Regions from separate parts of the Streptomyces sp. NPDC050439 genome, predicted to be linked through region 1. Evidence: riboswitches for the same ligand, from Rfam matches in the RefSeq annotation. Region 1 holds a riboswitch; each other region holds the start of a gene.
What was found. Region 1 has a riboswitch for cobalamin ahead of AB0I66_RS15500 (ABC transporter substrate-binding protein). Riboswitches for the same ligand answer to the same signal wherever they lie in the genome.
Positions count from the first base shown of each region.

Region 2: another riboswitch for cobalamin. It lies ahead of AB0I66_RS13390 (cobalamin biosynthesis protein); the one in region 1 lies ahead of AB0I66_RS15500 (ABC transporter substrate-binding protein).
Region 3: another riboswitch for cobalamin. It lies ahead of AB0I66_RS31920 (ABC transporter substrate-binding protein); the one in region 1 lies ahead of AB0I66_RS15500 (ABC transporter substrate-binding protein).

Region 1 is NZ_JBFAJT010000003.1:541,770-551,382, forward strand. It holds gene AB0I66_RS15470 (RDD family protein) at 30-497, opposite strand; gene glnA (type I glutamate--ammonia ligase) at 716-2,125, shown strand; gene AB0I66_RS15480 (alpha/beta fold hydrolase) at 2,261-3,028, shown strand; gene AB0I66_RS15485 (hypothetical protein) at 3,095-4,411, shown strand; gene AB0I66_RS15490 (ABC transporter ATP-binding protein) at 4,501-5,283, opposite strand; gene AB0I66_RS15495 (iron chelate uptake ABC transporter family permease subunit) at 5,280-6,311, opposite strand; gene AB0I66_RS15500 (ABC transporter substrate-binding protein) at 6,308-7,360, opposite strand; cobalamin riboswitch at 7,426-7,612, opposite strand; gene AB0I66_RS15505 (VOC family protein) at 7,620-8,084, opposite strand; gene AB0I66_RS15510 (helix-turn-helix domain-containing protein) at 8,090-8,956, opposite strand; gene AB0I66_RS15515 (haloacid dehalogenase-like hydrolase) at 9,152-9,613, shown strand, end outside.
Region 2 is NZ_JBFAJT010000003.1:58,891-68,503, forward strand. It holds gene AB0I66_RS13355 (class II aldolase/adducin family protein) at 1-518, opposite strand, end outside; gene AB0I66_RS13360 (lysozyme) at 635-1,375, shown strand; gene AB0I66_RS13365 (inorganic phosphate transporter) at 1,567-2,841, shown strand; gene AB0I66_RS13370 (hypothetical protein) at 2,854-3,087, shown strand; gene AB0I66_RS13375 (helix-turn-helix transcriptional regulator) at 3,315-4,169, shown strand; gene AB0I66_RS13380 (hypothetical protein) at 4,211-4,747, shown strand; gene AB0I66_RS13385 (DUF397 domain-containing protein) at 4,982-5,323, opposite strand; cobalamin riboswitch at 5,475-5,618, shown strand; gene AB0I66_RS13390 (cobalamin biosynthesis protein) at 5,725-6,666, shown strand; gene AB0I66_RS13395 (cobyric acid synthase) at 6,663-8,171, shown strand; gene cobN (cobaltochelatase subunit CobN) at 8,168-9,613, shown strand, end outside.
Region 3 is NZ_JBFAJT010000008.1:345,501-355,113, forward strand. It holds gene AB0I66_RS31895 (cysteine synthase) at 1-527, opposite strand, end outside; gene AB0I66_RS31900 (MoaD/ThiS family protein) at 534-812, opposite strand; gene AB0I66_RS31905 (putative leader peptide) at 958-1,059, opposite strand; gene AB0I66_RS31910 (ABC transporter ATP-binding protein) at 1,129-1,914, opposite strand; gene AB0I66_RS31915 (iron ABC transporter permease) at 1,911-2,921, opposite strand; gene AB0I66_RS31920 (ABC transporter substrate-binding protein) at 3,089-4,042, opposite strand; cobalamin riboswitch at 4,086-4,243, opposite strand; gene AB0I66_RS31925 (M67 family metallopeptidase) at 4,207-4,629, opposite strand; gene AB0I66_RS31930 (amino acid permease) at 4,712-6,181, opposite strand; gene AB0I66_RS31935 (DUF2017 domain-containing protein) at 6,533-7,129, opposite strand; gene clpS (ATP-dependent Clp protease adapter ClpS) at 7,141-7,455, opposite strand; gene AB0I66_RS31945 (nicotinate phosphoribosyltransferase) at 7,536-8,864, shown strand; gene AB0I66_RS31950 (isochorismatase family protein) at 8,991-9,575, shown strand.

The sequences.
Region 1 (9,613 bases):
GCCTTCGCCGTCTGCGGGCTCGGGAGGGCTCAGATGCGCACCTGGACGGCGCGGCCGAGGCGGTCGTGGAGGCCTCGGCCGTCGCGGTCCCAGATCAGGGCCGGGACGGCGACGCAGAGCAGCACGCTACGGATGAGGACGCGGGCGATGCCGAGCCGGCCGCCGCCCTCGGCGATGACGCGCAGCCGGAAGAGGGCCTTGCCAGGGGTGCAGCCGACCGTGCCGACCGTCAGGACGGTCATGACGAAGAAGATGCCGAGGGCCCAGTTGCCCATCGCCTGCTGGTCACCGCGAGCGAACAGGCCGTATGCGATGAGCATGCACAGGGCCCAGTCGACGACGATGGCGCCCATGCGCCGTCCGGGCCGCGCGATCGATCCCGGCCCCTCCTCCGGCAGGCCGAGCTGCTCGCCCCGATACCCGAAGTCGACACCCGCGTCCTCTGCCGCCGCACGAGGGCCGGAGAGCCACGATCCGATTGCTTGCCTGTTGTCCACCCGTCCACGGTACTGCGCCCGATTTCGTACGAGGACGGGCGGGGTAGGGCGAATGACACCTGACGTGAACCCGCCTCGGTTAACTTCCGCGAAACAAATGGGTCATGCTTGAGAAATCCCCCGTCCCTATGGTCGGGTCCCAGCGTGTGCCACCGCACTGGCCGCACAACGAGCTGCAACCCCGTCCCCGCCTGGGGGTCGGGAGTAGGAGGAGTTGGATGTTCCAGAACGCCGACGACGCAAAGAAGTTCATCGCGGACGAGGACGTGAAGTTCGTAGATGTCCGGTTCTGCGACCTGCCCGGAGTGATGCAGCACTTCACGATCCCGGCAGCGGCGTTCGACCCGAACGAGGAGCTGGCGTTCGACGGGTCGTCGATCCGCGGCTTCCAGGCCATCCACGAGTCCGACATGGCGCTGCGCGCGGACCTGTCGACCGCCCGGGTCGACCCCTTCCGCCGCGACAAGACCATCAACATCAACTTCTTCATCCACGACCCGATCACGGGCGAGCAGTACAGCCGTGACCCGCGCAACATCGCCAAGAAGGCCGAGGCCTACCTCGCGTCGACCGGCATCGCGGACACCGCGTACTTCGGCCCCGAGGCGGAGTTCTACGTCTTCGACAACGTCCGCTTCCAGACGTCGGCGAACGAGAGCTTCTACCACATCGACTCCGAGGCCGGCGCCTGGAACACCGGTGCGGTCGAGAACAACCGTGGCTACAAGGTCCGCTACAAGGGCGGCTACTTCCCGGCCCCGCCGGTGGACCACTTCGCCGACCTGCGTGCCGAGATCTCCCTGGAGCTGGACAAGAACGGCCTCCAGGTCGAGCGCCAGCACCACGAGGTCGGCACCGCCGGCCAGGCGGAGATCAACTACAAGTTCAACACGCTGCTCGCCGCGGCCGACGACCTGATGCTCTTCAAGTACATCGTGAAGAACGTCGCCTGGCGCAACCAGAAGACCGCGACCTTCATGCCGAAGCCGATCTTCGGTGACAACGGCTCGGGCATGCACGTCCACCAGTCGCTGTGGGCCAACGGCGACCCGCTCTTCTACGACGAGCAGGGTTACGCCGGCCTGTCGGACACCGCCCGCTACTACATCGGCGGCATCCTCAAGCACGCCCCGTCGCTGCTCGCCTTCACGAACCCGACGGTGAACTCGTACCACCGCCTGGTCCCGGGCTTCGAGGCGCCGGTCAACATGGTGTACTCGCAGCGCAACCGCTCGGCTGCCATGCGTATCCCGATCACGGGCTCGAACCCGAAGGCCAAGCGTGTCGAGTTCCGCGCGCCGGACCCGTCCTCGAACCCGTACCTGGCGTTCTCGGCGCTCCTGATGGCCGGCCTGGACGGCGTCAAGAACAAGATCGAGCCGCCGGAGCCGATCGACAAGGACCTCTACGAGCTGGCTCCCGAGGAGCACGCGGGCGTCGCCCAGGTCCCGACCTCGCTCCCGGCGGTCCTCGACGCCCTCGAGGCGGACCACGAGTACCTCCTGGCCGGCGGTGTCTTCACCCCCGACCTGATCGAGACGTGGATCGACTACAAGCGCACGAACGAGATCGCCCCGATCCAGCTGCGCCCGCACCCGCACGAGTTCGAGCTGTACTTCGACATCTAGAACGGCCGGGGCCGGGTGAGCCCGGCGCCGCATCAGCAGGGACGGTGGGCCGTCTCCCGGAACGGGAGGCGGCCCGCTGTTCTCTCTCCCCCCACGATCTGCCCAGACCAGCCCCTGCCTAGGTGAGCGCCCCACATGAGCGAAAAAGTGACATTTCCGAGCGTCGTCGGTCCCGCACTGGCCGGCGTGATCGATCTGCCGGAGGGCGAGGTCCGGGGCTGGGGGCTCGTCGCGCATGGATTCACCCTGGGCAAGGAATCGCCGGCCGCCGCGCGCGTCAGCAAGCAGCTGGCGCGCGAGGGGATCGGCACGCTGCGCTTCGACAATCTCGGGATCGGGGACTCCGAGGGCGACTGGGGGGACGGTTCCTTCACGGTCAAGGTGCAGGACACCGTCCGTGCCGCGGCTTTCATGGCGGAGCGAGGGACTCCGGTGGACTTGCTGGTGGGGCACTCGTGGGGCGGCGCCGCCGCCATCGCGGCCGCCTGCGAGATCCCCGGCCTCCGCGCGCTGGCCACGATCGCGGCGCCCGTCGACCCCAGTCATGTCGAGCGGCAGTACGACTCCGTCCTGGATCGCGTCCTCAGTGACGGCGCGCACGAGTGGTTCGTCGGCGGGAGGACTCTGGTCCTCAAGCGCGCCTTCGTCGAGAACGTGCGCCAGGCTCATTTGCGCGACCGGATCAGCGAGGTGGACGTTCCGCTCCTCGTGGCGCATTCGCCCACCGACTCCACCGTCGACATCTCCAACGCCGCGGAGATCTTCCAGGAGGCACGGCACCCGCGCAGCTTCATCTCGCTCGAAGGCGCGGACCATCTGCTGACCGCGCGAGGGCAGGCGCAACGGGCCGCTCACATCATCAGCGCCTGGGCCGACCAGTACCTCGACGAGCCACGGCCCTAGGGCAGCCGAGGCCCGCGTAATTCGGGCGACCGCGGCGGCTTGCCGCACCCTACGATCGCCGTCTCGATGGGCGGGGCGAGGGGGGCGGTGGCGATGAGCTGGTTCGGCTTCGGCGAGGGCAGGGAGAGCGAACTCCTGCGGGTTGTCCGTGGGGCTCCCTTGCGGGATGTGCTGGACGTGCTGGATGTTTCGGACCCTTCCGCCTGGATCGCGTTCGATGTCGACGTGCGCGGACTGTATACGCGCTGGGACGCGTTGGAGCCCGGCGAAAGTCGGACCGCGCTCGATCTGTGCGCCTGCGACGGCCGGGTGCGCGAGGCCGCGTTGCGGCGGGTCGCGTCGTATCCGGTGCTCCTGCCGCTGGTCGTCATTCGCTGTGCCGACTGGGCCGCACCCGTACGGGAGAAGGCGCGCGGCGTGCTGCGTGAGGCGCTGCCCCGGCTCGGTGCCGGGGAGCTGGCGGCGCTCGCGCCCATGGTGTTGCGGGTAGGGCGCCGGGAGCGCGGGGTCTTCGGTGTGGGGCTGTTGCGGGAGGTCCTGAGCGGGGCGGCGGGCCGCGATCGGCTCGTGGCGTCGCTCGGCCACGCGGATCCCGCGGTACGCCGCTTCGCTCATCGCATCGCCGTCGACGAGCAGGTCCTGTCGGCGCCGGAGCTGGCCCGTATCGCCGCTTGCGACAGCGATGTCGTCGTCCAGAACCTCTGCGCCGATGCCGCGCTCGCGGGTGTGCGCGAGGGGGATGAGCGTGCGTATCAGCGCGTCGTCTCGCCGTTGCTCGCTGCGCGCAGCCCCCGTGTCCGGTCCGCCGGGGTCACCGCTCTGCGGCGCGTCGGGCGGGCGCGGGAGGCCCGGTCGTATCTCGTCGACCGTTCGGCGCTCGTGCGGGCCTGCGCCCGTTACGTGCTGAAGCAGGCCGGGGTCGATCCGTTGCCGCTCTACCGGGAGTGGTGTGCCACGCCCGATGACCCGGCTCTGCCGCCCGGTGCGGCCGTCGGTCTCGGTGAGTGCGGTGCGCGTGCGGACGCCGAGTTGCTGCTGCCGCTGCTCGCGCATCCGGTGCCGGCGGTACGGGCGCGTGCCGTGGCCGGGCTGCGTGTGCTCGACGTCGCGGTGACCGAGCGGCTGCGGCCGCTCCTGGACGATCCCGCACCCGCCGTCGCCCGCGAGGCCTGCACGGCGCTGCTGCCCTCCGCGCGGCAACTCCCCACCGAGTGGTTGCTGGCACGCATCGGGCCGGAAGCGCCCCGCCCCACCCGCGTCGCCGCCTTCCGACTGCTCTGCGCGCAGGGCGGTGCCGGTCAACTGCAGGCAGCCAAAGCCCTGCTGCAGGATGCCGACGTCAAACTCCGGCTTCGGGCCGAGCAGATCGTCCGGGGGCGCTGACACGGGTGACGGAGGGCGCCACGGAGGGGTCGGACCAGCCCGCACCCACCGTCGTGGTCGAGGGGGCGCTGACACCAGCAGTCGAGGGCTCAGGGGCGTAGGAAGCGGATCGTTGGGTGAGTTTCCGTTGGGTGTTGCGTTACCTTCGCCCTTACCCCGTACACCTTTGCGATCAGTTCCTCCGTGATTACCTCCGACGGTGTGCCCGACGCGTGGGTCGCTCCCTCGTGGAGGACCAGTACGTGGTCGCAGAACATGGCCGCCAGGTTGAGGTCGTGGAGGGCTATCACGCTGGTCAGGGGGAGGTCCGAGACCAGGGTCAGGAGGTCCAGCTGGTGTTGGATGTCCAGGTGGTTCGTGGGTTCGTCCAGGAGGAGTTCCCGGGGGGTCTGGGCCAACGCCCGCGCTATCTGGACCCGTTGGCGTTCGCCGCCGGAGAGCGTGTGCCAGGACTGGGTCGCACGGTCGGACAGACCCGTGCGGGTCAGGGCCTCCCGTACCGCCTCGTCGTCCCGGGCTGTCGGGGCGGACCACGCCCTGCGGTGCGGGATGCGGCCCAGGCGTACGACCTCCTCCACCGACAGCTCGACCTGTGTGGTTGCCTCTTGGTCCACCACCGCCACCCTGCGCGCCATCGTGCGGCGGCCCACGTCCCGCAGCGGGTCGCCGTCCAGCGTGACCACCCCTGACGTGGGGGCCAGGACGCCTGCCAGGATGCGCAGGAGGGTGGACTTGCCCGAGCCGTTCGGGCCGAGCAGTCCGACCGTGGCTCCGGGGGACGGGGCCAGGGTCACTCCGTCGATGATGAGCCGGCCGCCTGCCTCTCGGGCCACGCGGTCAGCCCGTAGGCCTGAGTCGTTGTGCGGGGTCATGTCGTCTTCCTCGTGCGGTAGAGGACCAGGACGAACGCCGGGACGCCGATCAGGGACGTCACCACCCCCACGGGGACCTCCTGGGGGTCGAGGACCGTGCGGGCCAGCGTGTCCACCCACACCAGGAACACCGCGCCCGCGAGCGCCGTGACCGGGAGCAGGCGTGCGTGCCCGGCGCCGACCAGGGCGCGGGCCGCGTGCGGCAGGACCAGGCCCACGAAGCCGATGGCGCCCGCGCTGCTGACCAGCGCCGCCGTGAGCAGGGCCGTCACGGAAAGCAACAGCAGGCGGACCCGGGCCACATGGACGCCCAGTGTCGCCGCCGCGTCCTGGCCGAACGCGAACGCGTCCAGCGTGCGGGCCTGAGTCAGGCAGACGGCGAGGGACGCGAAGAGCACCGCCGCGCACAGCGAGACGTCCGTCCAGCCCACCCCGCTCAGCGAGCCGAGCAGCCAGAACAGGACACTCCGCGTCGTCTCCGCGTCGCCCGAGGTCAGGATCACGAACGAGGTGATCGAGGAGAAGAGCTGCATGGCCGCGACCCCGGAGAGCACCACCCTGTCGGCGCTTCCGCCCAGGCTGTGGCTGAGCAGCAGCACCAGCGCGAAGGAGACGACTGCCCCGACGAAGGCCCCCGCCGACACCGACACCACTCCCCCGCCGACCCCCAGGACGACGATCGCGACCGCGCCCGTGGACGCCCCCGAGGAGACGCCGAGCACGAAGGGATCGGCGAGCGGGTTGCGCAGCAGGGACTGGAGGACGGTTCCGCAGACCGCGAGGCCCGCGCCGCAGACCGCCGCGAGGAGCGTGCGCGGCATGCGCAGATTCCAGACGATGCCGTCCCGGATGGGCGTCAGCGTCGCCTCGCCCCAGCCGAGGTGCGCGGCGACCGCCGACCACACGTCGGGTACGGAGATGTCCGCGGGGCCGATGGTGACGGCCACCGCCACGGAGAGGGCGAGGGCGGCGACGCCCGCCGTCCAGAGCAGGACGGAACGTATGCCGCCCGCGGCGGCCGCCTTCACTTGTCGAGGCCGAACTCGCGCAAGGCGCCGGCGACTTGTTCGATGCCGTCCACCGTGCGGATGGTGGGGTTCATGGCCTGGCCGCTCAGCAGCACGTACCGCTTCTTCTTCACGGCGGTCAGGTTCTTGGTGACGGGGTTGGACTCCAGGAACTCGATCTTCTTCTTCGCGCTCTCGGCCGTCTGCGACTTGCGGGTGAGGTCGCCGATGACCAGGACGTCCGGGTCGCGGTCGGCCACCGTCTCCCAGTTGATCTGGGGCCACTCGTCGCGGGTGTCGTCGAAGACGTTCCGCACGCCGAGTTCGCGGGTGATGATGCCCGGCGCCCCGCAGCAGCCCGCCATGTAGGGCGCGTCGGAGTTGGCGAACCAGTAGAGGAGCGACGTGTCGGACGCCTTGCTGTCCTTGATCGTCTTCGTGGCTTTCGCCACCCGGCCCTTGAGGTCCGCGATCAGGCGTTCGCCGCGCTTCTCGACCCCGAACGCCTTGGCCAGGTCACGCACTTCGCCGTAGACGGTGTCCATGGTCAGCGTCTTGACGCGGCTGCCGTCTCCGTCGCCGCTGTTGTCCTTGCCCGCGCAGTCGGAGGGCGAGACGTAGGCGGGTACGCCGAGTTCGGCGAACTTGGCGCGGTCGGCGACGCCGCCCTTGCTGACCGTCGCCACGAAGGAGGCGGTGACGAAGTCCGGCTCCTTGGCGAGGACCTTCTCGAAGGAGGGGTAGCTGTCGGCGAGCCGGTCGACCTTGGCGTTGTCCTTCTCCAGGCCCTTGAGCACCGGGTCCGTCCACGTTCCGGTGCCGGCCATGCGGTCCGCGAGGCCGAGGGAGAGCAGGATCTCCGTGGAACCCTGGTCGAGGGAGACCGCTCGCTGCGGCGGCGCCTTGATCTCCGCCTTCTTGCCGCAGGAGGTGAGGGTCAGCGGGTAGCCGGCGGCCTTGTCGTCCGTGGTGGAGGTGGTCGCGGAGCCGCCTCCGCACGAGGTCAGGGTGACGGCCAAGGCCGTGGCGAGAAGAACAGACGTACGTACACGACGGGCAATGGAGGACACGAGATCCCTTGAGTCTCACGGCTCATACGCGGAGCCTGGCCTGCTTCGTCACCTCCGCCGCCCGGTGTGCGGACGAAGGTGCCAGCAGGTCTTCGGACTCGGGGATCGGCCGGGCGGGGCGCCTTCCCAGGCGTCCATGGACGCCCAGTGGCCGTGGCCCCGCCCGTTCCCCCTCACCGCTGCGCGTCAGTTCCGGATTCGCACCGGATTCCCTGGCCCTGGTGTGGGTTGACTGGCGTGCGCAAGCTATCACGCGAGGTCAGGACGGCTGCTGGGGCCTCGGTGCGCCGCGGTAGGTGCCGAAGGACCATTTGTTGCCCTCGGGGTCGGCGATCGCGAACTCCCGGCTTCCGTACGGCTGGTCCTCGATCTCGCGGATGATCTCGACGCCCGCGGTGCCGAGCCGCTGGTAGAGGTCGTCCACGCGGTCGGTGACGACGTACGCGCCGAAGGTGCCGGGCTTCAGGCACCAGGCCTGGGACTTCTCGTCGTACGAGCCGAGCATGATCGCGCCGCCTTCGGGCCAGTCGAGCTCGGCGTGGGCCACGCGGCCGCCGTCCTCGTAGACGGCGGTGCGCAGGAAGCCGACCGTGCCGACCAGGAAGTCGATCAGTGCGGGGGCGTCGTGCGCCTGGAGTGTCGGCCAGACGGCGGGGGCGCGCCCTTCAGGACTTGGGGCTGAGGCGGACTGGGGCTGCTGGTTCTGCTTCTCGGTCGTGTTCATGAGTCCTACTCTTCGCCCCCGCCATGGCTCCCGGCTTGGATATTCCGGCACTCTTCGGCCAGCCAGGCGCTGGGGCTGGCGCCGGTGTACTGCCGGAAGTCCCGCACCAGGTGGGAGTGGTCGTAGTACCCGCAGTCCGCGGCGACGCGGGCCAGGTCGGGGGCCGCGCCCGCCGCGACGGGGCGTACGACGGCGTTCCGTGCGCGCTGGAAGCGCATCAGGCGCCCGGCCTGCTTGGGGCTCAGGCCCGTCTCGGCGCGGAAGAGGGTGGTGAGGCGGCGTTCGCTGAGCGCGACGTGCCGGGAGAGCCCGCGCAGGGTGCCCACGCCCTGGTGCCGGGCCAGCCAGGCCCATGCCTCGCCGACCTCGGGCCGTACGGAGCCGGCGGAGGTGGCGGCGGCCGCACGCTGCCTCAGGTAGGCGGAGAGGGAGGCGAACCGCTCCTCCCAGCCGTCCTGCTCGCACAGCAGCTCCCGCAGCTCGGCGGCGCGGCGCCCCATCACCTCCGCGCCGGGCGTCACCAGCTCACCGGCGAGTTCCGCCGCCGGTACGCCGAACAGGGCGCGGGCGGCCAGCGGGTGCACGGCGAGCTGGATGCCCGCCTCGTGCTCGGGCCGTACGACGTACGCCGGGGACTGGTGGAGGCCGCCGAGGACGATGTCGGTGCCGATGGCGCCGCGGGTTCCGGCCTGCTCGGGGGTGGCGCCGGTGACGACGGGGCCGTCCAGCGAGAAGATCAGCGTCAGGTACGGGGACGGCAGGCCGCGGTGCAGACCCGGCCGCTCGCCCCGTGTGCGGTAGCCGACGGCGGACACCACCATGCCGTCGAGCCGCGGGGCGGCCCGCACGAACTCCCGGGAGACGGTCTCCATGTCTTCCAGTATGCGATGAGCGCCGCCATGGAGCAGGCCCGAAAGCGCGGTGGGCGTCCGTCTCCCCTACCCGCGCACGGCGGTCCCATGCCCGTTCCGTCCGGTGATGTCGATCATGGGAATCCGTGGGGCGACCTCATACGATGACCCGCCGCTCCGGACGGGGCGCAGACCGCTCTCAGGGGGCACCGAACCATGGCATCTAAGGCAAAGGGCAAGCTGGCCGTCATCGGCACGGCGGGCGCGCTCACCGCGGCCGTTCTCGCGGGGACGGCGCTCTGGCCGGGCAAGGACGCGACGGCCGCGGACGCCTCCGCGAAGTCGGCGAGGACGGCGAAGGCCGCGACGTCCGAGCTGAAGCACTGGCCGAAGCCGGTCGCGAAGAAGCTGGGCAAGGTCATCGCGAAGAACGAGGACAAGGGCGCGTACGCCGTCTTCGACGCGGACAACACGACGTACCGCAACGACCTGGAGGAGTCCCTCCTGCCCTTCCTGGAGATGAAAGGGGTGCTGACCCGCAAGTCGATGGACCCCTCGCTGAAGCTCATCCCCTTCAAGGACACGGCGAAGCACAAGGAGAGCCTCTACAGCTACTACAACCGGCTCTGCGAGGTCGACGACCAGGTCTGCTACCCGTGGGTCGCGCAGATCTTCTCC
Region 2 (9,613 bases), 480 kb from region 1:
CCGTAGGTGACGGTCCCGTGGTTCTGCAGCAGGCAGCCCGAGCGGTCCCTGAGGGCCCGCAGCATGTTCTCGGCCAACTCGTCCGAGCCGTAGGGCGCGTACCGGGCGACGCGGACCGGGCCGCCGAGGGCGGCCGTCATGTAGTGGATGGGCGGGAGCTCCGGGACGAGGGTGGAGACGGCGGTCGCGTGCACCGCGTGGGTGTGGACCACGGCTCCGGCGTACGTGGTGCGGTAGACGGCGAGGTGCATGGGCAGTTCGCTGGTCGGGGTGAGGTCGCCGAAGAGCCGGTTGCCGTCCGTGTCGACGCCGATGGCGTCCCGCGGGGTCAGGCGGTCGTACGGCACGCCGCTCGGGGTGACCAGGATCGTGCCGCCGACGCGCACCGAGACGTTGCCCGACGTGCCGACGACCAGGCCGTCCGTCACCGTCCTGCGGGCCGTCGCCACCAGCTCGTCCCAGGCCCGCTCGATCGCGTCGTGCCGGACCTCGCCCCGCTCTTTCCGCTGCTCCGTCATGCCGTGATCCTGCCAGCAGCGGCGCCGACACGGGCCGGCCCGCGGTCGACCGGTGTGCGGCGGACTTCCACTAACCTCTGGGTGATTTGTCCCGCACGTCGCCATCCGGGGGAAATATGGCCCGTGACCGCACACCGTCCCACCGTCGCGCCCGCGTCATCGCGGCCTCCGTGACGGCTCTGGCCCTCGGGGCCGCCGCCCTCGCCGAGATTCCGGTTTCGGCTGCGGGCAAGCCGCGAGGACACGACGTCTCCTCGCACCAGAAGAACGTCGACTGGCAGCAGGCCAGGAGCAAGGGCGCGCAGTTCGTCTACGTGAAGGCCACCGAGTCCCACACGTACCGCAGCCCCTCCTTCCGGCGGCAGTACGACGGCTCCCGCGCGGCGGGCCTCCTCCGCGGCGCGTACCACTTCGCACTGCCGGACAAGTCCTCGGGCAGGAGGCAGGCCGCGTACTTCATGGAGCACGGAGGGCGCTGGCGGGCGGACGGCCGGACGCTGCCGCCCGCGCTCGACATCGAGCACAATCCGTACGGGCCACGAAAGTGCTACGGCCTCGGCAGCGCCCGCATGGTCGACTGGATCAAGGCCTTCAGCGGCGAGGTGAAGCGGCAGACGGGCCGGCGTCCGGTGATCTACACGACCACCAAGTGGTGGAACGCCTGCACGGGCGGCAGCCGGGTCTTCGGATCGGATCACGCGCTGTGGCTGGCGCGCTGGGCGTCGACGCCGGGAGCGCTGCCCAAGGGCTGGTCGCGCCTGACCGTCTGGCAGCACGACAACGCCGGCGCGCTGCCGGGTGATCAGAATCTCTTCAACGGCTCGGCGAACACGTTGCGGAGCTTCGCCCGTGGGTAGCCGGGTACCTCGGGGAGCCCTGATTCCGGGCCTTGTGACGCCCCTCAGGGCGATCGTCGCCGGCGCCCCGGAAGAACCGGAGTGGCGGTGCCCCGCATTGGGTCACCGCACGGCCCGACCCAGTTCACTTTCCGTTCACTCAGCTTGCCTACGTTCCACTTGCCACTGACGTCCAACAGAAGCCTGGGTAAATGGAACACATCACGCTTCTCCTCGGGATCGTGATCGTTACCGCTCTCGTGTTCGACTTCACGAACGGTTTCCACGACACGGCCAACGCGATGGCGACCACCATCTCGACTGGCGCTCTCAAGCCCAAGACGGCGGTGGCCATGTCCGCCGTGCTGAATCTCGTCGGCGCTTTCCTCTCCGTCGAGGTCGCCAAGACGATCTCCGGAGGGATCGTCAACGAGGACGGACTGAAGACAGAGGTGATCTTCGCGGCGCTCGTCGGCGCGATCCTCTGGAATCTGCTGACCTGGCTGGTGGGCCTGCCCTCCAGCTCCTCCCACGCACTCTTCGGCGGCCTCATCGGCGCCGCGGTCATGTCGATGGGCTGGTCGTCGATCGACGGCGGCACCGTCGTGACCAAGATCCTGCTCCCCGCGATCGCCGCGCCCCTGGTGGCCGGTCTCGCCGCGACGCTGGCCACGCGCCTGACGTACCGCATCGGGCGCAACACCGAGACCAAGGCGACCGCCAAGGGCTACCGCGTCGGCCAGATCGCCTCCGCGGGCCTCGTCTCGCTGGCCCACGGCACGAACGACGCGCAGAAGACCATGGGCATCATCACGCTCGCCCTGGTCACCGGCGGTGTCCTGAACCCGGGCGCCAACCCCCCGATGTGGGTCATCGTCTCGGCCGGTGTCGCCATCGCGCTCGGCACCTACCTCGGCGGCTGGCGCATCATCCGCACCATGGGCAAGGGCCTCACCGACCTCCAGCCGCAGCAGGGCTTCGCCGCCCAGACCAGCGCAGCGACGGTCATCCTGGCCTCCTCGCACCTGGGCTTCTCGCTCTCCACCACCCAGTCCTGCTCCGGCGCCGTGATGGGCGCGGGCCTCGGCCGCAAGGGCGGCGTCGTCCGCTGGTCCACGGCGACCCGCATGTTCGTCGCCTGGGGCCTGACGCTGCCGGCCGCCGGTCTGGTCGGCGCGGGCGCGGAGTTCCTCACCAAGCAGGGCCCCTGGGGCGTCGCGGTGACCGCCGCGCTCCTCGTGGCCGGCTCGGCCGTGATCTGGGTGCTCTCCCGGCGCAACGCCGTCGACCACACGAACGTCGCCGACGACGAGATCGGCGGCCCCGCCGCCGACGAGCCCGCCGGCGTCGTGACCACCGCGATGGCCGCCGTCACACCGCCCCCCACCGGGTCGGCCGTGGCGAACGCGGACGTCGACTTCGTCAAGGCCACCATCGCGGCCCCGACCAGCACCGTGGCGGACCCCGCCCGGCCCGCCACGGTGTAAGGAAGAGTCAGCATGGACATCGACTGGGCAGCCCTCGGCTCCGTCTTCGGAGTCAGCCTCGCGGTGACGGTGGCCCTGGTGGGCCTGTTCACCCTCGGCATCGTCGGCCTCTCCAAGCACGAGGCGGCCACGTCCGGCGCCTCATCGGCCACGGGCGGCGCCGCGGCGGCACGCACGGGCGCGTACGCGTGCTTCGCGCTCTGCGCGGCGGCCGTGGCGTACGGGATCTATCTGATCGTCGCCTGACGGCGAATCGAGCTGGCACATAAGCCGGGTGGGACGCACCTCATGGTGCGTCCCACCCGGCTTTTGCGTGTCCGCGCGCCCCCTCATTCACGCGAACGAGCGCATGCGATGCGGCGAAGTGACATATGGCATAATGGCATCAGGCTGTCTGCTAGCGTCGGCTGCACATATGGCTCTCTGCCTTATGTCATCAATCGAAACAGCCGCGACGACAGCGAGGAGCCACCATGCCGAGGGATGTCGACCCGAGCTTGAACCGCCGCAGGCTTCGCATCGCACTGCGCAAGGCGCGCGAGGCCGCGAAGCAGTCACAGGGCCATGCCGCCCAGGCCCTCGACTGGTCACTTTCAAAGATCATGAGGATCGAGCAGGGAACGGTGAGCCTCTCGGTCACCGACCTGCGCGCCCTGCTCCAGCAGTACGGGGTGACGGACCCGGCGCTCGCCGCGGAGCTCGAAGACGCCGCCCGCGGTTCCAAGGGGCCGAGCTGGTGGGCCCAGTACCACGACGTCATCGGCCCGCAGTTCAGTCAGTACTTGGGATACGAGAGCGCCGCCGCATCCTTTCGCACGTACAACCCGATCATCGTCCCCGGCCTTCTGCAGACGGACGATTACGCGATGGCGCTCCTCGCCCCACGCGTCGACGAGGCACGGGCGCGGCGGATCGTGGAGCTGCGGACAGCGCGCCAGGAGCGCGCTCTGGAAAGCGAGAACCCACCGTGGACGTTCTTCGTCATCGACGAGGCCGCACTGCACCGCCAGGTCGGCGGGTCACGCGTACAGCGCGCCCAGCTGCAGCACCTCATCACCATGTCCGAACGCCCGAAGGTGTCCCTGCAGGTACTGCCCTTCACCGCAGGCGCCCACTACTCCACCCTGAGCAGCTTCATCCTGCTCGGATTCTCGGACGACGAGGACCTGCTCTACCTGGAAGCCCAAGGAAACCAGTCAATCCGTGACGACCACGAGCTGATCGTGAGCCACCAGGAGTGCTTCGAGTCCCTCCGCGAGATCGCGTACAGCGGAGACAAGGCGATCTCCCTGATCCAGCGGATCAGGGAAGGCATCGACAGCAGCTGATCTGCCGGGCACGAGGAGCCCGGGGAGCGAGGAGGGGCCATATGCCCGCGTTGCGAGAGTGGTGGCGGGGGATCCTCACGGCCATCGGGCAGGCACCGTGGCGCAACACCGGCACGGCTGGTGCGCAGGGTGCGGGTGCGGGTGCGGCTCCTGTCGGACCCTCGGCGGGCGCCCCCGCCCCCGGCCGGTCACCGGCCGACGACCCCACGTACAACCAGCTCGTCCGCGAGGCGATGACCAACCCGTTCGGTGCGCTGGTGATGAACATGCTGGATCACAACCGCACGGAGGACCACGCCCGGCTGTACCGAACCAAGATCCGCAACTGCACCGGCTGCATAGTCGTCCTGCTGCTCGCGCTCGCCGGAATGCTCATCCTTCTGAGCGCCCTGAACCTGACGGGTTTCTGGACGGTCTTCTCGGTGATCAGCGGCGTCATGGCCCCCGTGGTCGCACTGAGCCGTCAGCTGTCCAAACTGCTCTCGGAGACCGGGACGGCCACGCCGACGCTCGGCGACGACCGCCGGGCCGTGGTGCCCGCCCAACGTCCCGAGCCTACGGCCGACGACCGTTCCTGAGATCGGCGGACCCCCACCACAACCCTACGGACACCGCGGTCACCGCAGCCGCGAAACCCCAGGTGGCAAGTCGCGCGGCCGTACTCTCCACCAGCAGGGAAACCACCGCACCCACCAGGGCCGCCGCCGCGCCGAGCAGCACACACACCACCGCGGCCACAACCGCCGGAGTCCTACGCCTCTCCCCGTGCCCGCCGCGCGCCAACTGCCGTAACTCGGCGAGATGATGCTCAGTCATCCTGCTCCCCTTCCCTCTCCCCCCGCGCCGACGAGGGCGCTCAGGAACGCCTGCCAGCGCTCAACGGAGAAGACGACGCGTGACCCTGACGGGTTCTGCGAATCACGGACGACCACCGCCTTCCGCACGAAAGCGACTTCGACGCAGTGTCCAGAATCCCCGCTGTAGCTGCTCCTGCGCCAGAGGCACCCAGATGAACTTCCATCGGCCACGCCGACCTCCCCCTGCCAGAAAGCCGGCGTCCCTCGACGCAAGTCCGTGTCGTCATTCTTCGCCCACGCCGCTGCACGATAGTGCCGTGATCTTGCGGGGCCCAGCGGACCCCCGTGAACCACCACAGCACGTCACGACCCGGGCCCAACCACTCGCGGACCGCTCTCTGGATGTCGTGTCCCAGTCTAGGAAAGTTCAATTTCGGAGCCTAGGGAAAAACCGGTCCCATGTGGGCCTCCGCACACTCTCCCGTCCCAGGTCAACGGCAAGTTGACGGGCGTTCGTGGGCGTGGTGGACTGCCGGAGCCAATACGGCAGCAGGAGAGGAAGCCGGTGTGAATCCGGCGCGGTCCCGCCACTGTCATCGAGGAGCTGACTCCTCGGAAGCCAGGAACTCTCGCCGCCGATCACGTCGAACCAGGGCGCGGACACCCTGAGTGAGGACATATCGCCATGCGCGGCCGCCCGTTGCCGGACCAGTTCCCGAGCGTGAGCTCACTTCTCGGCACAGCGACCGGCTGAAGCCATGCGTGCCGATCGCGACTTCGCGTACGGCGCCGCCGCCGGCCTTCTCGGTGATCTGTTCCTCGGCGATCCTCGTCGCGGGCATCCGGTCGCCGCGTTCGGGCGGGCTGCCGGTGCCGTCGAGCGTGTCCTGTGGCGTGACCACCGCGGGTGGGGTGCCCTGCACGCCGTGGTGTGCGTCGGGGGCGCGGCAGGCGCCGCCGCTCTGTTCTCTTCTCTTGTACGTGACTCACGCGCCGCGTCCGTCGCGCTGACCGCCGCCACCACCTGGGCCGTGCTCGGCGGGACCTCGCTCGGGCGTGAGGCGCGGGCCGTGGGCGGGGCGCTCGCCGCCGGGGACATCGAGGTGGCCCGGGAGCGGCTGCCGCATCTGTGCGGACGTGATCCGCAGGCCCTGGACGCCGACGGCATCGCGCGGGCCGTGGTGGAGTCCGTCGCCGAGAACACGTCCGACGCCGTGGTGGGCGCCCTGGTGTGGGGGGCCCTGGGCGGCGTGCCGGGGCTCGTCGCCTTCCGCGCCGTCAACACGCTCGACGCCATGGTCGGGCACAAGTCCGCGAAGTACCGGCGCTACGGGTGGGCTTCCGCCCGGCTCGACGACGTACTGGGGTGGCCGGGCGCACGGCTCACCGCCGTGCTCGCGGCGGCCGCCGGGGACGCGCCGCAGGGCGCCGTGCGCGCCTGGCGCCAGGACGCCGCCAAGCATCCGAGCCCCAACGCCGGGCCCGTCGAGGCCGCCTTCGCGGGGGCGTTGGGCGTACGGCTCGGGGGGACGCTCTCGTACGCGGGGCGCGTGGAGCACCGGCCGGTCCTGAACGGCGGCGGGCGGGGCGTGCAAGTCGCCGACATCGAGCGGGCCGTGAAGCTGTCGCGGCGGGTCGGTCTCCTTGCTCTCGGGGTCGCCGCGGCCGTGAGCACCATACGGAAAGGCAGGGCCTCATGAGTGGTGGACTCCTCGTCGCGGGAACCACGTCCGACGCGGGCAAGAGTGTCGTCACCGCGGGGATCTGCCGGTGGCTGGCCCGCAAGGGCGTCTCCGTCGCGCCCTTCAAGGCGCAGAACATGTCCCTCAACTCCTTCGTCACCCGCGAGGGCGCCGAGATCGGGCGCGCTCAGGCCATGCAGGCGCAGGCCGCCCGGGTCGAGCCGACCGCGCTGATGAATCCGGTGCTGCTCAAGCCGGGCAGCGACCGCAGCAGCCAGGTCGTCCTGATGGGCAAGCCCGTGGGCGAGATGAGCGCGCGCGGCTACCACGGAGGGCGGCAGCAAGCGTTGTTGTCGACCGTCGTGGGATGCCTGGAGGAACTTCGGGGCAGCTATGACGCCGTGATCTGCGAAGGCGCGGGCAGTCCCGCCGAGATCAATCTGCGGCGTACGGACATCGTGAACATGGGGATCGCGCGGGCCGCCCGCTTCCCCGTGGTCGTGGTGGGAGACATCGACCGCGGGGGCGTGTTCGCCTCCTTCTTCGGGACGACGGCGTTGCTGAGCGCCGAGGACCAGGAGCTGGTCGCCGGATATCTCGTGAACAAGTTCCGGGGCGACGTCTCGCTGCTCGAACCCGGGCTCGACATGCTCCACGGGCTCACCGGGCGGCGCACGTTCGGTGTGCTGCCGTTCCAGCACGGCCTCGGCATCGACGAGGAGGACGGCCTGCGGGTCTCCCTGCGGGGTGCCGTACGGGAGTCCGTCGTCGCTCCCCCGGTCGGTGAGGACGTGCTGCGGGTCGCTGTGTGCGCCATTCCGCTCATGTCGAACTTTACGGACGTGGACGCCCTGGCCGCCGAACCCGGCGTCGTCGTGCGGTTCGTGGACCGGGCCGAGGAACTCGTCGACGCCGATCTCGTGGTCGTGCCCGGCACGCGCGGCACCGTGCGCGCCCTGGAGTGGCTGCGCGAGCGCGGCCTCGCCGACGCCATCGCGCGGCGGGCCGCCGAGGGGCGGCCCGTCCTCGGGATCTGCGGCGGCTTCCAGGTGCTCGGGGAGCACATCGAGGACGACGTCGAGTCGCGGGCGGGAGCCGTGGACGGGCTCGGTCTGCTGCCCGTGCGCGTGCGCTTCGAGCGCGAGAAAACCCTCGCGCGGCCCGTCGGCACGGCCCTGGGCGAACCCGTCGAGGGGTACGAGATCCATCACGGTGTCGCTCAAGTCCTGGGCGGGGAAGCCTTCCTGGACGGCTGCCGCGTGGGCGAGGTGTGGGGCACGCACTGGCACGGCTCCCTGGAGTCCGACGCGTTCCGGCGCCGCTTCCTCACCGAGGTCGCCCGCGCCGCCGGGCGCCGCTTCGTGCCCGCGCCCGACACCAGTTTCGGCGTCCTGCGCGAGGAGCAGCTCGACCTGCTCGGCGACCTGATCGAAGAACACGCGGACACGGACGCGCTGCTCAGCCTGATCGAGACCGGCGCACCCGCCGGTCTCCCCTTCATCGCACCGGGGGCACCTTCATGACCGTTCTGCTTCTGTCCACCGCCGACACGGACCTTCTTGCCGCCCGTGCCTCCGGCGCCCCCTACCGCATCGGCAACCCGACCCGGGTCGACGCGCAGGCCGAGCTGCCCGCGCTGGTCGAGGGCGCGGACATCGCCGTCGTACGCCTGCTCGGCGGCAAGCGGGCGTGGGAGGACGGGCTCGCGGCGCTGAAGGCGGCCGGCATCCCGACGGTGCTGCTCGGCGGTGAATCCGTGCCGGACGCGGAGCTGATGGCGGAGTCGACCGTGCACGCGGGGTCCGTGGCGGAGGCGCTGCGGTACCTCGTCGAGGGCGGCACGGAGAACCTGCGTGAGCTGGCGCGGTTCCTCAAGGAGGACGTCCTCGCGGCAGGGCACGCGCGCTCCGGTGACGCCCACGAACGGCAGAGCGCCGAGCCGCGGAAGATGCCCGAGTACGGGGTGCACGGCACACGCGCGTACGTCGAGGGCCGGCCGACCGTGGGTGTGCTCTTCTACCGGGCGCACCAGCTCTCCGGCAACACCGGCTTCGTCGACACGCTGTGCGACGCGATCGAGGCGCGCGGCGCCAACGCCCTTGCCGTGTACTGCGGTTCGCTGCGCGGCGCCGACTCCGGCCTGTACGAGATCCTCGGGAAGGCGGACGCGCTGGTCGCCACCGTCCTCGCGGCGGGCGGCACGCACGCCTCGGGGGCGAGCGCGGGCGGTGACGAGGAGGCCTGGGACATCGGCGCCCTCGCCGACCTCAACATCCCTGTCCTGCAAGGACTTTGCCTGACCTCGTCGCGTGCCACGTGGGACGCGTCGGACGCCGCGCTCTCCCCCATGGACGCGGCCATGCAGGTCGCGATCCCCGAGTTCGACGGCCGCATCATCACCGTGCCGTTCTCCTTCAAGGAGCAGGGCCCCGACGACGTACCGGTGTACGTGGCCGACCCCGAGCGCGCCGCCCGCGTCGCCGGAATCGCCCTGCGCCACGCCCAGTTGAAGCACAAGCCGAACGCGGAGAAGAAGCTCGCCCTGGTCTTCACCGCGTACCCGACCAAGCACGCGCGCGTCGGCAACGCGGTCGGCCTGGACACCCCCGCGTCGGCAGTGCGTGTGCTCGACTCCCTGCGGGACGCCGGGTACGTCGTCGAGGGCCACCCGGACAACGGCGACGAACTGATCCACCGGCTCATCAACGCCGGTGGCCACGACGTCGAGTGGCTCACCGAGGAGCAGCTGGCCGCCGCCCCCGCGCGCGTGCCGCTCGCCGACTACCGGGCGTGGTTCGACACGCTGGACCCGGAGCTGCGCGACGGCATGCTGGAGGCGTGGGGCGAGCCGCCCGGCAACCTGTACGTGGACGGCGACGACATCGTGCTCGCCTCGCTGCGGTTCGGGAACGTCGTCGTGATGATCCAGCCGCCGCGCGGCTTCGGCGAGAACCCGATCGCGATC
Region 3 (9,613 bases), on a different contig from region 1:
AGGCCCGCCACGAAGTGGGTGATGGAGGGCAGGTCGGCGAGGATCTCGGGGCCGGTGCCCGCGTAGTGCGCGCCCGCGTTGTCCGGGTTGCCGTACTGGTAGAGCATGACCCAGTCCGGGTGCTCGGCGGAGAGCTCCTTGGCGACGCGTACCGCCGTGTTGGAGCCTCCGGCCGCCGGGGACGAGATGATCTCCGCACCCCACATGGCGAGGAGGTCGCGCCGCTCCTGTGAGGTGTTCTCCGGCATGACGCACACGATGCGGTAGCCCTTGAGCTTGGCCGCCATGGCGAGCGAGATGCCCGTGTTGCCGGACGTCGGCTCCAGGATCGTGCAGCCGGGCGTCAACCGCCCGTCCTTCTCCGCCTGTTCGACCATGTGCAGCGCCGGGCGGTCCTTGATGGAACCGGTGGGGTTACGGTCCTCCAGCTTCGCCCAGATGCGGACGTCGTCGGACGGGGAGAGCCGCGGCAGGCGGACGAGGGGCGTGTTGCCCACGGCCGCCAGCGGGGAGTCGTAGCGAGGCATCCGCGATCAGACCATGCCGCCGGCCACGGCCGGGAGGATCGTGACGTTGTCGCCGTCCGTGAGCTTGGTGGAGATGCCGTCCAGGAAGCGGACGTCCTCGTCGTTCAGGTACACGTTCACGAAGCGGCGCAGCTTGTCGCCGTCGACGATGCGCTCGGCGATGCCCGCGTGCCGCGAGTCGAGGTCGCTGAAGAGCTCGGCGAGGTTGTCGCCGCTGCCCTCGACGGCCTTGGCGCCGTCGGTGTAGGTGCGGAGGATGGTCGGGATGCGGACCTCGATGGCCATGGCTTGGGCTCCTGTCGGGAGAAGTCACGTGGGTGGGCGCGCGGCGGCCCGGTCGTGCGGGTGCGTACGTGCGGGTGCAGGTATGCGGGTGCGTAGGCGTTACGCGGGGATGGCGCCGCGGCTCACGGCCGTACGGCGGCGGCTGTCAGCGCGAACAGATCGCGCTGGAGAGCCTGCACAAATCGACGTGCAGACGCGCAACGAGCAGCATGCCCGGCATCTTGTCGCTCACGTCGTGGGGAACCATGCGGTCATCGTATCGATTCCCGGTCCGGGTTCTGGAATGTGATCTCACATCGTGGATGGTTTGCGTCCATCACGTGGATGGAGGGAGGTACGTGACCGTCGGCGCCCCGGTCGCGGGGTGCACCGAGACCTCTGCCGTGACCCCGTACACGTCGGCGAGGAGCTCGCTGGTCAGGACTTCTTTGGGCGGTCCTGACGCGACGAGGGTGCCGGCGTCGAGGACGTACAGCCGGTCACAGTAGTAGGCCGCCAGATTGAGGTCGTGCAGGGCGAGCAGATTCGTCGTGCCGAGGTCGCGGACCAGGGCGAGGATCTCCAGCTGGTAGCGGATGTCCAGGTGATTGGTCGGCTCGTCGAGTACGAGGACCGCGGGCTCCTGCACCAGCGCCCTCGCCACCAGGGCGCGCTGGCGCTCGCCGCCGGAGAGCCCGGCGAAGACGCGGTGTGCGAGGTCCGCGGCGCCGACCCTCTCCAGCGCATCGCCGACCAGGACGTCGTCCCGCACGGTGTCGGCCTCCCAGAAGCGTTTGTGCGGGGAGCGGCCCATGGCGACGATCTGCCGGACGGTGAGCTCGAAGCCGGTGTGCCCGTCCTGCGGGACGGTGGCGATGCGGCGGGCGCGGTCCTTGGCCGAGCGGTGCGCCAGGTCGTCGCCGTCCAGGAGGACGCGGCCGCCGGTGGGCGCGAGGGTGCCGTAGACGCAGCGCAGGAGGGTGGTCTTGCCGCTGCCGTTGGGGCCGACGATGCCGATGGTCTCGCCGGGATCGGCGTGCAGGGTGACGCTGTCGACGAGGGTCTTCTCACCTGTGCGGTAGGTGAGGGACTCGGTGGTCAGGATCGCCGCCGGGTTGCTCATGCGCTTGCCTCCGTACGGTTCCTTCGCAGCATCCACAGGAAGAACGGGCCGCCCGTCAGCGCGGTGAGAACGCCGACCGGGATGTCCTGCGGCGCCGCGACCGTGCGCGCGGCGAGGTCGGCCGCCACCAGGAACACGGCGCCCATCAGGGCCACCACCGGAAGGAGCGTCCGGTGGGCGGCGCCGACCAGCATCCGGGCCGCGTGCGGCACCATCAGGCCGACGAAGCCGATGGCGCCGCTGTACGCGACGAGCACGCCGGTCAGGAGCGAGGCGAGGACGAAGACGGCGGCGCGGAAGCGGGCCGTGTCGAGGCCGAGGACGGTGGCGCCCTCCTCCCCCACCAGGAGGAGGTCCAGGGGCCTGGCGAGGGCGACGAGCAGTGCGGTGCCGAGGATGAGTGCGACGCCGGGCAGGGCGAGCATGTCCCAGCGGGCGCTGCCGAGGCCGCCGAGGGTCCAGTACAGGACTTCCTTGAGATGGTCGGCGCTGTCGGCGGTGATCAGGATGAGGCTGGTCAGGGCGGCCAGGACGTACGAGACGGCCACCCCCGCCAGGATCAGGCGGCCGGTGGCGAATCCGCCGCCGCCTGATCTTGCCAGCGTGTAGACGACGAGGAGCGAGAGCAGGGCTCCCGCGAAGGCCGCGGCCGGGATGGTGAGGGTGGTGGCCAGGCCCGCTCCCAGGCCGAAGACGCTGCCCAGGACGATGACGGCGACGGCTCCGGCGGAGGCGCCGGAGGAGACTCCGAGGAGGAAGGGGTCGGCCAGGGGGTTCCTCACCAGGGCCTGGAGGACGGTGCCTATGACGGCCAGTCCCGCGCCTACGGCTGCGCCGAGCAGGACCCGGGGGAGGCGGACGTCCAGCACGATGGTGCGGAACGGGGAGGGGTCGGCGCCGCCCCGCAGGATCTCCATGACCTCCGAGGCGGGTATCCGGACCGATCCCAGGGCCAGACCGGCGATGCTCGTCGCCACGAGGGCTGCGAGAAGCGTGGCCGTGACCATGGCGTAGCGCCGTCGTGGGTGCGGGTGGTGGTCCCTGGCGGGGCTCTCCCCGATCCCGCCCCTTCCCGAAACCGGGGCTCCGCCCCGGACCCCGGACTGGTTGCCGTCCATCACCGGCTCCGCCGAGTTCGTCCTCAAACGCCGGACGGGCTGGGTTCTGCTGCCCTTCACAGCTGGTCCGCCAGCTTCCCCACCGCTGCCGGGGCCCTTACCCCCGCCACCGCGTCCGACAGCGGGAGTACCGCGAAGCGCTTGTTCTTGATGGCGGGGACATCCGCCAGGACCGGGTCGTCCAGGAGGCGCTTCTTCTTCTGGGCCACCGTCGTGCCGCCGTAGTCGAGGATCACGATGGCCTCGGGCTTGCGGTCGACCACCGACTCCCAGGACGCGTCGCCGAAGGACTTGTCCAGGTCGGCGAAGACGTTGCGGCCGCCCGCCCGCTCGATGATGTCGTTGCCGATGCCCCGGCCGCCCGCCGTGAAGGCGGACTTGTCGCCGCTGTCGTAGACGAAGACCGGGACGGGCTTCTTCGACTTCGCCTCCGTCCGCGCCAGTTCGCGCTGTGCCGCGGTCACCCACTTCTCCGCCCGCGCCCGCACCCCGAACGTGCTGCCGACCTCGCGGACCTCCCTGTAGACGTCGTCCATCGACACCGGCTTCTTGGCGCAGCCCTCGACGTTCAGGCGGCTCTCTATGCCGGACTTGGCCAGGGCTTCGCGACTGCGGCCCTCGCCTGCCTGGAAGGCGCTCGTGTAGCCGCCGTAGACGAAGTCGGGGTTCGCGGCCAGGAGCTTTTCGTACGAGGGGTATTCCTTGGCGAGGACCGGGGTGTCCGCGTACGCCTTCGCGTACTTCGGCAGGACCTTGTCGTCCAGGTATGCCGTGCCCGCGATGCGGTCCTTCAGGCCCAGCTCCAGCATCACCTCCGTGACGTGCTGGTTCATCGTCACGGCGCGCTTGGGGGGTGCTTCGTACGTCGTCTTCACGCCGCAGTTCGTGACCGTGTACGGGAAGCCGGGGGCCTTGGACTCCGGCTTCGAGTCGGTGCCGTCGGAGGACGAGCACGCGGCGAGCGGGAGCAGCAGGGCCGCGGTCATGAGCACGCGTATGGGGCGGGGCATGGCTGAGCGCCTCCTCCAGGGGATTTCCGCGTCCCCTGCGTCGTGGGAGAAGAAGGCGGCAGGTCAGTTCCTGACTGCCCCACCCGCGAGGGGTGGGGTCACAGTGGCGGGACCGTGCCGGACTCGCACCGGCTTCCTGGGTCCTGCCGCCTCATAGGTGAGGCTCAGTATGCCTGGACGACCTTCACCTCTTCTTCGGTGACCTCGCCGTCCACGATCCGGTAGGAGCGGAACTGGAAGTCACCGGCGCCGTCGGTGTCGGCCGTGGAGACCAGGACGTAGTGGGCGCCCGGCTCGTTGGCGTACGTGATGTCGGTGCGCGAGGGGTAGGCCTCGGTCGCCGTGTGCGAGTGGTAGACGATCACCGGCTCCTCGTCGCGGTCGTCCATCTCGCGGTAGAGCTTGAGGAGGTCGCCCGAGTCGAACTCGTAGAACGTGGGCGAGCGTGCCGCGTTCAGCATCGGGATGAAGCGCTCGGGACGGCCGGTTCCCTCCGGGCCCGCGACCACACCGCAGGCCTCGTCGGGGTGGTCCTGGCGCGCGTGCGCGACGATCTGGTCGTGAAGGGCCTGGGTCAGGGTCAGCATGGCAGCCAGGATAAGCAGAAGGGCCGGCCCGTACCGAAGAGTGGTACGGACCGGCCCACATGCTGGGATCAGGTGCTGAGGACTACTTCGCCGCGTCCTGCGGCTCGGTCTTCCCGCCGACCTCGGACTGCGGGTCGCGCTTCTGCATGACCAGGTAGCCGATGCCCAGGATCAGGGCCCAGACCGGAGCCGCGTAGAGCGAGATCCGCGCGTCCTCGTCGATGCCCATCATGACGATGACCATCGCGATGAAGGCGAGCGCGAACCAGCTCGTGTACGGGGCGCCCGGGGCCCGGAAGGTGGACTGCGGCAGCTCGCCGCGGTCGGCCTTGCGGCGGTACTTGATCTGGCAGACCAGGATCATGATCCAGGCCCACATGCCGGAGATGGTCGCGAAGGAGACGACGTAGTTGAACGCCTCGCCCGGCCACTGGTAGTTGATCCAGACGCCGACCAGCATCAGGGCGGCGGAGAAGGTGGTGCCGACCAGCGGCAGGCCGTTCTTCGTCAGCTTGGTGAAGAACTTCGGGCCCTGGCCGTTGAGCGCGAGGTCGCGCAGCATGCGGCCGGTGGAGTACATGCCCGAGTTGCAGGAGGAGAGCGCGGCCGTCAGGACGACGAAGTTGACGATCGCGGCCCCGATGCCGAGGCCCATCTCCTGGAAGGCCGCCACGAACGGCGAGACGCCCGGCTGGAACGAGGTCCACGGCACGACCGACAGGATCATGACGAGCGCGCCGACGTAGAAGACGGCGATGCGCCACGGCACGGTGTTGATGGCCTTGGGCAGGACGGTCTTCGGGTCCTTGGACTCGCCCGCGGTGACGCCGACGAGCTCGACGGCGAGGAAGGCGAACATCACGATCTGCAGCGTCATCAGCGTGGAGCCGATGCCGTTCGGGAAGAACCCGCCCTGGTCCCACAGGTGGGAGACGGACGCGGTGTCACCGGCGTCGGAGAAGCCGATGGTGAGGATGCCGGCGCAGATGAGGATCATGCCGATGATCGCGGTGACCTTGACCATCGAGAACCAGAACTCGAGCTCGCCGAAGAGCTTCACCGAGATCAGGTTGGCGCCGTACAGGATGACCGTGAAGATCAGCGCGTACGCCCATTGCGGGATGGCGTCGTGTGTCCAGTACTGCATGTACTGGGCCGCTGCCGTTACTTCTGTGATGCCGGTGACGACCCAGAAGAGCCAGTACGTCCAGCCGGTCACGTACCCGAAGAACGGGCCGATGAATTCACGCGCGTACTCCGAGAAGGAGCCCGAGACCGCGCGGTACATGAGCAGCTCGCCCAGGGCGCGCATGATGAAGAAGATGACAAGGCCGGCGATGGCGTACGCCAGGATGAGGCTCGGACCGGCCTTGTGAATGGCCTTGCCCGCGCCGAGGAACAGGCCGGTGCCGATGGCACCGCCGATCGCGATCATCTGGATCTGCCGGGCGCCGAGCCCGCGCTGATATCCCTCGCCTGACGTACCGGACGAACCGCCCGTTCCGTCGGCCTCATTGCCGTCGTGATGCTCTTCGACCTGCACTGAGGTCATGGTGACGCCTTTCTCCACGCTGATCCGTGCCCGCAGTCTGCGTATGGCCACGGATCAGGTCCTGATCCCCCCGGATATGGATGGAGTGCTACCGGCGGTCTGCCGGCCCGAGCGCCATCGGTGACATGGGTGGCGTCACCGAGTGGTCGTGAAGATTTATCACGGCCGCAACAGTGATCGGCCGTGGCGCGTGTGGCCCATGCCACGAGAAGAACCGGACAAAATTCCCTTGGCGCGTCAAAAGTGCGCATTGAAGTGACGCGATCGTTATCCGGATTTGAGCGTCCGATGAGCGAACGGGGGGTAACGGCTGCTACATACATCGACTTTGCGGGTGCGACCGTGTGACTTCTAACCGATCAGCGTGCCGACCAGCGTCTCCTGAAGGCCGCCGAGCCAGAGATAGGCCATCACCATCGGTTTGCGGGCGTCGGAGTCCGGCAGCTGGTAGAGCAGGTCCGTGTCGTCCTCGTCCGTCACCTCAAGGCGGGCACCGATCGCCAGGCGCAGGTCGTTGAGCGCGCCGAGCCAGTGCCGCGACTCGTCGGCGGACAGCTTCAGGACGGCGCCGCCCTCGCCCTTGGACGTCATGGCGTCCAGGGAGCGGATCACCACCAGGGCGTCGTCGCGCTTCTTGGCCCGCAGGTCGTTCTCGGTGAAGCGCCTGAACTCCGACGAGTAGGCGCGCAGTTCGTCCTCATCGGCCTTCTCGCTGCCGGGGCCGCCGTACGCGTCCGGGAGCAGCCGCTGGAGGACGGGGTCGGTGGGCGGCTCGCTCGGGCCCTCCGCGAACAGCTCCGCGAGGGGGTCGTCCGAGGCGTCCTCGGCCGGACCCGGGCCGATCAGCTCCAGGAGCTGCACGGCGAGGGAGCGGATGATCGAGATCTCGACCTCGTCGAGCGCGACGGCGGCGCCGCCCCCGGGGATGGCTTCGAATTGTCCTGGCATCAGATGTGTCGCTACTTCCGGTCCTGCTGGAGGGTGGCCCACAGCCCGTATCCGTGCATGGCCTGTACGTCGCGCTCCATCTCCTCGCGGGAGCCGGTGGAGACGACCGCGCGGCCCTTGTGGTGCACGTCCATCATCAGCTTCGTGGCCTTCTCCTTCGAGTACCCGAAGTAGGACTGGAACACATAGGTCACGTAACTCATCAAGTTGACCGGGTCGTTGTGGACGAGCGTGATCCAGGGGACGTCGGGCTCCGGGACGGCGAAGGTCTCTTCGGCCGATTCCGGGCGGGTGATCTCTGCGGGAGCCGTACTCACTTGTCCCATGCTGCCACCCGCAGGGGGCCCTCGCACAAATGGACTCAGGAAATCGTCAGAGTGACGAGATGCGGGGTAGCATCCTTCGTATGAACACAGCGGACCTTGGGCTGCCGGTGGATGTTCCGTCGACCGCGCTCTTCACGGATCACTACGAGCTCACGATGCTGCAGGCCGCGCTGAAGGCCGGCACGGCCGACCGGCGCTCCGTCTTCGAGGTCTTCACGCGCAGACTGCCCGAGGGGCGCCGCTACGGAGTGGTGGCCGGGACCGGCCGGGTCCTGGACGCCGTGGAGAACTTCCGCTTCGACGCCGACGTCATCGGCTTCCTGCGCGAGCGCCGCGTCGTCGACGAGGAGACCCTCCAGTGGCTCTCCTCGTACCGCTTCAGCGGCGACATCTGGGGTTATCCGGAGGGCGAGGTCTACTTCCCCGGCTCTCCCCTCCTGCGTGTGGAGGGCTCCTTCGCGGAGTGCGTGCTCCTGGAGACGGTGATCCTCTCCATCCTCAACCACGACTCGGCGATCGCGGCCGCCGCCTCCCGGATGGCCTCGGCCGCCGGGGAGCGCCCGCTGATCGAGATGGGCGCACGGCGCACGCACGAGCTGGCGGCCGTGGCCGCCTCGCGCGCCGCGTACGTCGGCGGTTTCACCACCACGTCCGACCTCGCGGCCGGTTTCCGTTACGACATCCCCACGGTCGGCACGTCGGCCCACGCCTTCACCCTGCTGCACGACAACGAACGTGACGCCTTCCAGGCCCAGGTCGACTCGCTCGGCCCCGGCACGACCCTGCTCGTCGACACGTACGACGTGACGGAGGCCGTCCGCACCGCCGTCGAGGTCGCCGGGCCCGAGCTCGGCGCCGTGCGCATCGACTCCGGTGACCTGCTCCTGGTCGCCCACCGGGTGCGCGACCAGCTGGACGAGCTCGGTGCGACCCGGACGAAGATCGTCGTCACCTCCGACCTCGACGAGTACGCCATCGCCTCGCTCGCGGCGGCACCCGTGGACGCGTACGGCGTGGGCACGCAGCTCGTCACCGGGTCCGGGCACCCGACCTGTTCGATGGTCTACAAGCTGGTGGCCCGCGCGCACTCGGCGGACCCGAAGGCCCCGCTGGAGCCGGTGGCCAAGAAGTCGATGGGCGCCAAGTCGTCGATGGGCGGTCGCAAGTGGGCCGCGCGGCGGCCCGACGAGCACGGGGTCGCCGAGGCCGAGGTGATCGGCACGGGAGCGGTGCCGGTGGAGCTCGCCGACCACCAGCTCCAGGTCGAGCTGGTCAAGGGCGGTGAGGTGGTGGCGCGCGAGCCGCTGGACACCGTGCGCGAGCGGCACGCGGCGGCGCGGGCCCGGCTGCCCCTCTCTGCCACTCAGCTGTCGAAGGGCGAGGCCGTCATCCCGACGGAATACATCTGATTGTGCGCCGGAGCGGAGAAGGGGCGTTCGAACGCCCTCTCCCGCTTCGCGTGCGAAGTCTCTACGCTCGGTTCATCCGGCCGAGTCCCCCACTCCCCCGAGTCTTGCCGAGCCGAAGGACACCCGATGCGCCGCGCCCTGATCGTCGTCGATGTGCAGAACGACTTCTGCGAGGGCGGCAGCCTCGCGGTCGCAGGGGGTGCCGACGTGGCCGCCGCGATCACCGAGCTGATCGGGCAGGCGCCCGCGGGCTACCGGCACGTGGTGGCCACCCGTGATCACCACATCGACCCGGGCGACCACTTCTCCGAGCGGCCGGACTTCGTCCGCTCCTGGCCGCCGCACTGCGTGGCGGGCACGGAGGGGATCGGCTTCCACCCGAACTTCGCGCCGGCCGTGGCCTCCGGGGCCATCGACTCGGTCTTCGACAAGGGGGCCTATTCGGCCGCGTACAGCGGCTTCGAGGGGGCCGACGAGAACGGCGTCTCGCTGGCCGACTGGCTGCGGGCCCGCAAGATCGACGAGGTGGACGTGGTGGGCATCGCCACGGACCACTGTGTGCGCGCCACGGCCCTCGACGCGGTCCGCGAGGGCTTCGGCACCACGGTCCTGCTCGACCTGACGGCCGGCGTCTCCAAGGAGACGACAGAACGGGCCGTGGAGGAGCTGCGGGCGGCGGGGGTGGACCTGACGGGCAAGCCGGTGGTCTAGGCCCGTGAGGGCCGCGGGCCCGTAGGGGGCGCGGGGAA